Regions from separate parts of the Paenibacillus sp. JT31N7 genome, predicted to be linked through region 2. Evidence: riboswitches for the same ligand, from Rfam matches in the RefSeq annotation. Region 2 holds a riboswitch; the other holds the start of a gene.
The links. A riboswitch is a leader RNA that binds a small molecule or an ion and turns the genes downstream of it on or off. The one in region 2 is predicted to bind S-adenosylmethionine.

Region 1 (3,378 bases), on a different contig from region 2:
AAAGGTTACGAACCTGAAGTTCTGAATAAAGTCGAGCTTCCCAAAGTTTATTGGGATACCGTCATTAACGGGATGAAAAGCGGAGCGGAAGGCATCGACAAGCTGCCGTTTCCCGTGGCGCGCAAAACCGGTACTTCGACGCAACAGGTTTCGGGCGGAACGGTCGATAATGCGGTGCTCATTTCCTTTGCGCCCGTTCAAAATCCTAAACTGGCGGTGGCAGTTGTCATACCGGAAGGCGGTTACGGCCGTTACGGGGCGGCTCCCATTGCAGCCAAGATTTTTGAGGCATACGACCAGCATATCGGCGGACTCAGCACCCCTAAAAAATAAAAAACGGCACAAAAATAGCATCGGCTTCCATTTCGTTCTTGGTCAAGAACAATGGAAGCCGATGCTTTGTTAGGTCAACGTCGTCATTCTGCATAGTCAAATCCACCCTTTTTTACGGAAGAGTAGGAACATGCAAAGCCCGAGTAAACCCATAAATCCGAAAATGAATAAATCCGCGTAAGGTACGGTCAGAAGCCCGAGAATATCGTTAAAGTTCATTCCGAAAATACCGGTGATAAAAGTCAGAGGCATAAAGATCGTGGTCAGTGCGGTAAAAATACGCATGATTTCGTTCGCACGGTTCGCTACGCTGGACTGATAAGCTTCTCGTAAGTTGCCCATGAGATCGCGGAGCGTATCGAAGGTGTCGACGATTTTGACGGCATTTTCGTGAATGTCGCCGAAATATTTTTGCAGCTGGTTATCGATCAGTTTCAGTTCTTTGCGGTTAAGCGTCGCCACGACGTCGCGCTGCGGCACAAGCATTTTTTTCAGCCACAAAATTTCCCCGCGGAGACCGACGATCTCGTTCAAATGGGATTTTTTCGTGTGCATCAGGATATCTTCTTCAAGCTTCTCGATCTTATCTTCGATCCGGTCCCCGACAATGACGTAGTTGTCAACGACAAGGTCAACCAGATGATACAGGAAGCGGTCCGGGCTGTTAACCTCTTCATCCCAAAGAAAGGGTTTGATGGCACGGAGCTCCTGGATTTTCTGTCTCGTAACGGTAATGATGAAATGCCTGCCCAGAAAAATATTGAGTGCGCGAAGAAAGATTTCTTCATCATCAAACCGGATGCTGTTAATTACAATAAAATAGTGCGTGTCGTAAATTTCGATTTTGGGCCGCTGTTCTTCTTCGCTGAGACAATCCTCTACGGCCAGATCGTGAAGATGGAAGAGCGGCTGCAGCTGCTCCAGATCGTCCACATCCGCATCGATCCAGTAAAAGCCGGATTCGGGTGGTGTCAGCGCTTCGTGAATGTCTTCAACCAGCGTAAAAGCGCCCTTGTGTACCAGGCGTGTTTTCATCCGTTTCACCTCTTTATGCGAAACGGCGCACAGCACTCCGGTCCGTAGGGAAACTACGGACGCTGGAGTGCCGGCCCCGGTTCGCTGCTATTCGATTATGATCGTACCGGGTAAAGCGTCTACTACTCGGTCGGTCCCCGTCCATCCGTATGTTCCCCCCTTTATCATTCCGTGTCGAACACTTGTCTAGTATATACCTACATTTTCCACGATTCAAGCATCAAACTCTGGTACTTTTCTCCTGCTAGTCCCCGATGCCTGGGGATTTTTTATCCTATGCGGGAGAAGGGTTTGAGGTGCGGGCAAATGATTGGACAAGAAGCCGGAGGGTTTGTTCGGAATGCGGCCGGCGCCGGAGAGAACACCGCCTTTCCACGCCATGAAGGCGCCGGAAGCTGCGAACGTGTGAAAGACATAAGTTTTCTCTTTGTAAGTTTATTATGTGCAACTTTTCAAAAAGCACTTGACATTTGCCCGGTAACCATTAAGATAGGAGATAACTGAATAAACTTTCTTATCAAGAGTAGGTGGAGGGACTGGCCCGATGATACCCGGCAACCGACATTGTAACCCCCGAGGGGCAATGCACGGTGCTAATTCTTGCGGGAGCCGTATGAATAGCGGCTTCTGGGAGATGAGAGAGGAGCATGTTGCATAGGGATGAACAGGCCTTTCTCAACTTTTTGAGAGAGGTCTGTTTTAATTTCTTTCGAGGAGGAATGACCGATGCCGATTAAAATACCTGATAATCTTCCGGCTAAAGAAGTACTGAACCTGGAAAATATTTTTGCGATGGATGAGACGGTTGCCTACCATCAAGATATCCGCCCTCTGCGGATTGCGATTCTGAATCTGATGCCGACGAAGGAAACGACGGAAACCCAACTGCTGCGCCTCCTGTCCAATACGGCTCTTCAGGTCGAATTTGTCCTGCTGCATCCTAAAACCCACACCTCCAAAAACACTTCTCCCGAGCACCTGGAGATGTTTTATAAAACGTTTGAAGATATCGAAGACGAAAGATTCGACGGAATGATCATTACCGGAGCCCCCGTTGAGCAAATGGAGTTCGAGGACGTTCATTATTGGGATGAGCTGAAGAAAATCATGGACTGGAGCATAGACAATGTGACCTCGACGCTTCATATATGTTGGGCATCCCAGGCCGGACTTTATCATCATTTCGACGTGCCGAAGTACACGGTGGACAAAAAAGTGTTCGGTGTATTCCCGCACACGATTGGGGAAGAGAACGTGAAGCTGCTCCGCGGGTTCGACGAGTTTTTCTACGTTCCCCAGTCGAGACACACGGAAGTGCGCCGTGAAGACATCGAGAAGGATGAGCGGCTCGTGATTTTATCGGAGTCGGAAGAAGCCGGTATTTATATCGTGGCGACGAAAGACGGCAAGCAAATTTTCGTCACGGGACACTCCGAATATGATCCGCTGACACTGAAATGGGAGTATGACCGAGATGTCATTAAGGGCATGGACGTGGAGATCCCGAAAAATTATTATCCGAACGATGATCCGAGCAAGAAGCCGATGATCACGTGGAGAGCGCATGCGAATCTTCTGTTCTCCAACTGGCTGAACTATTACGTTTACCAGGAAACGCCGTATGATCTTAATGCGGGTCGTGAACTCAGCGCGCTTAGTGCCTGTCTATAGTATAGAAACAAAACCTTAAAGGAGAGATGCCACGCATGAACATCGAAAGTCGATTGGCCCAAATCGGTTCGGTTTCCGAGCCTGTGACCGGAGCGGTGAGCTTCCCCGTATATCAGTCAACGGCGTTCCGCCATCCGCGTCTTGGAGAAAGTACCGGATTCGATTATGCCCGTACGAAAAGCCCGACCCGCAGTGTGCTGGAGGACGCGATTGCCGATCTGGAATCCGGAGATGCCGGCTTTGCCTGTTCTTCCGGCATGGCGGCGCTGCAGACCATTTTCACGCTGTTCAGCCAGGGGGACCATCTGATAGTATCTCTGGACCTGTACGGCGGTACAT
Region 2 (3,378 bases):
GGTACGGCAGTCGCGCCGATTTTCAAGGTAACGGCGGCTTTCTCGTCGGTACCTGCGCCGGAAGCCGGTGTAGCCGTAGCCGAAGGTTCGGCTTTTTGTTTGCCGCAGGCTGCAAGAGCCGTCATGGCGACGATCAGAAATAAGACGATCAGTGAACGTTTTTTCATCAGGGTTTCCTCCTTGGATTCGGTTATCTATCGCATCATTTGCGTGTGAAATAGAGAACGAAACGGTCTCCGATCATCTGCAAAATTTGCACGAGAATAAGCAAAATAACGACGGTCGCAATCATGACTTCCGTCTGGAAACGCTGGTATCCGTAGCGGATAGCCAGGTCGCCGAGTCCGCCGCCGCCGACCATACCGGACATAGCCGTATAGGATACAAGCGTAACGGTGGTGATCGTAATGCCGGCGATAAGGCCGGGAAGAGCTTCCGGCAGCAGGACGCGGCGGACGATCTGGAATCTGCCCGCGCCCATAGACTGGGCGGCTTCGATAATGCCGCGGTCCACCTCGCGCAGTGCCGTCTCGACGAGACGCGCGAAGAAAGGCGCGGCCGCGATGACAAGCGGCGGAATCGTTCCCTTGACGCCTATGGAGGTGCCGACGAGAAGCTTCGTCAGCGGTATTGCGGCGATCATCAGAATGATGAAAGGGAAGGAACGCAGCACGTTGACGACAAACGAGATGACGATGTTGAACGTGCGGTTTTCCAGCAGACTTCCTTTCGAAGTCAGATAGAGCAGTACGCCGATCGGCAGCCCGATCACGAACGTGAACAGGGCCGAAAGGCCGAGCATCATCATCGTGTCGTTCGTGGCGGTTCCGATTTCGCTCCAATCGATTTTAGACCAATCCATTCGAATACACCTCCACATCCAGGCCATGCTCACGCAGGAGGCGGATCGTATTCTCCGCCGCATCCCGCGGGCCTTGCAGACGAACGACGAGCTGGCCGTAAGGCGTGTTTTTCATCCGTGAAATGGTTCCCTGCAGGATGGAGAACGTCACGCCTGTCTGCTGAACCGTTTTGGATAAAATCGGCTCGTACGTAGTTTCACCGAGAAACGTGATTTTCAGCACCGTGCCGTCCTGGGCAGGAACTCCCGCCGCGTCCGGCTTCTCGATTTCGACCGAATCCGCAACCTGTTCGATGAACTGCCGGGTTACGTCGTGCCGTGGTTTCAGGAAAACTTCCGCCACTGGCCCCTGCTCCACGATCTGGCCCTCATGAATGACGGCAACGCGGTCGCAGATGGAGCGGATGACCTGCATTTCGTGCGTAATGAGCACGATGGTGATCTTCAGTTTGCGGTTGATGTCCAGCAGCAGATTGAGAATGGAATTCGTCGTCTGCGGGTCGAGTGCGGAAGTCGCTTCATCGCACAGCAGGACGTGCGGATTCGTCGCAAGTGCCCGCGCGATGCCGACACGCTGCTTCTGGCCCCCGGACAGCTGGGCCGGGTACTTCTTGCCGTGCTCGGTCAGTCCGACCAGGGCAAGGAGCTCGGCAACCCGACGCCGAGCTTCCGATTTGGCCGTACCGGCCAGGCGAAGCGGGAATGCGATGTTCTCTTCCACCGTGGCGGAGGAGAGGAGATTGAAATGCTGAAAGATCATGCCGATCCGGCGGCGCTGATCTTGAAGCTTCTTGGTACTGAGTGCCGTAAGATCAACGCCGTCCACGACGACGCTGCCCTCGGTCGGGCGCTCCAGGAGATTGATCGTCCGGAGCAGGGTGCTTTTGCCGGCGCCCGAGTGGCCGATAATGCCGTAAATCTCGCCTTTATCAATCGTGAGATTAATTTCTTTCAGGGCGTGTGTTATGCGGGATCCGCTGCCGTATTGCTTGCGCAGCTTCCTGATTTCGATCAATTGCTTCACCTTCTTTGTTTGAAAAATAAGAAAAAGCCCATTTTGTAAAGACAAAAAGGGCTTTTCCGGTATCGAAAACGACCTTCTCATCTGCCAGAATCCGCCTGGATCCTGAAGGAATTGGCACCATTGTCATCGCGCATATTGCTGCGATCGGTTGCCGGGCTTCGCAGGGCCTTGTCCCTCCGCCACTCTTGATAAGAATCGGTATAGTATGAGGTTGTCCGAAATTAGACGGTAAAATGACAATTCCGAGTATAACCTAAGGATTTTTTGAAGTCAACGGTTATTTTACCCCTGGTAAATATAAACAAGGAGGAGATGGGCAGCATGGCTTTCATCCAATGTGATTTTTATTCCGAAGTACTCGGCATGTCAACTTCTATCCAAGTGATTCTGCCTCAGCGGACGACCAGCCAAATCGGGTTAGAGGGCAGCGCGACGGGCCGCAAGCACCCGACCTTGTATCTGCTGCACGGGTTGTCGGACGACGATTCGATCTGGATGCGGAGAACGGCTATCGAGCGTTATGCCGCTCCTCTCGGGCTGGCCGTCGTGATGCCGAATGCGGCGCGCAGTTTCTATACCGACATGGAGAACGGCTACGATTACTGGACATTTCTGTCGGAGGAGCTTCCGCAGGTATGCCGTTCCTTTTTTCCGCTATCGGACCGCCGGGAGGACAACTTTGTCGCCGGCTTGTCGATGGGAGGCTACGGGGCTTTCAAATGGGCGCTGAAAAAGCCGGAACAGTTCGCGGCCGCCGCCAGTTTGTCGGGTGTTACTCAGGCGAGCAAGATCGAACAGCGGTTCCCCAAAGATTTCCGTCTCGTTTTCGGAAACAACCGGGAGCTGCTGGAAGCAAGCGATCTGTTCGCGCTGGCCCGTCATGCGGCAGAGAAGAAGACGAAGCTGCCGGCTCTTTACCAGTGCTGCGGGACGGATGATTTTCTGTACGACGAAAATATCGCCTTCCGCGATTATGTGCATAGTCTGAATATTCCCCTCCTTTATGAAGAGGAAGAGGGGCGAATCCACGACTGGAGTTACTGGGATCAGCAGATCAGCCGGGTTCTGGATTGGCTTCCGCTTAAGCGTCAGGCGGAATAGAGTCCCATTCCCGTCACCCGGGTTGTCTGCCGCAGCCCAAAAAAGCTTCCCCGCCGTATGGCTGAGGAAGCTTTTTTTCGTGTTCGCGTTGGCACCAAGCCGTCATCTGACGGGACGCTTACGCTTGGAGTTCAATCTCGAACGTTTTGATTTCATAAGGCTGGAGCACGAAAGAAAGCGTTCCTTCATGGACGACAGGCCCTACGGGCTTCTCCATCAAGTTCGTTTCCCGCCAGGAAACGATGCGGAAATCGCTCGTCAACTGAAGCGCGTTGCGGCTTCCGGAATAGTCGTGAACACGCACGATGACTTTGCCGGAATCTTCGGCTTTTTTGACGGCGGAGATCATAGCGGTGTCTCCCGACAAAGTGAACATCGAACGGGATGGAAC

Region 1: it holds a riboswitch for S-adenosylmethionine, as region 2 does, so the genes downstream of both, metA (homoserine O-acetyltransferase MetA) here and AC58P5_RS04780 (methionine ABC transporter ATP-binding protein) in region 2, are expected to answer to the same signal.

What each region holds. Positions count from the first base shown of each region.
Region 1 covers NZ_JCAUAT010000002.1:659,243-662,620, reverse strand. Annotated here, with positions in the region: gene AC58P5_RS13270 (peptidoglycan D,D-transpeptidase FtsI family protein) at 1-333, shown strand, start outside; gene corA (magnesium/cobalt transporter CorA) at 430-1,368, opposite strand; SAM riboswitch class I at 1,880-2,009, shown strand; gene metA (homoserine O-acetyltransferase MetA) at 2,095-3,039, shown strand; gene AC58P5_RS13255 (aminotransferase class I/II-fold pyridoxal phosphate-dependent enzyme) at 3,075-3,378, shown strand, end outside.
Region 2 covers NZ_JCAUAT010000001.1:1,085,724-1,089,101, reverse strand. Annotated here, with positions in the region: gene AC58P5_RS04790 (MetQ/NlpA family ABC transporter substrate-binding protein) at 1-167, opposite strand, end outside; gene AC58P5_RS04785 (methionine ABC transporter permease) at 203-862, opposite strand; gene AC58P5_RS04780 (methionine ABC transporter ATP-binding protein) at 849-1,877, opposite strand; SAM riboswitch class I at 1,961-2,081, opposite strand; gene AC58P5_RS04775 (alpha/beta hydrolase) at 2,208-2,987, shown strand; gene AC58P5_RS04770 (alpha-mannosidase) at 3,106-3,378, opposite strand, start outside.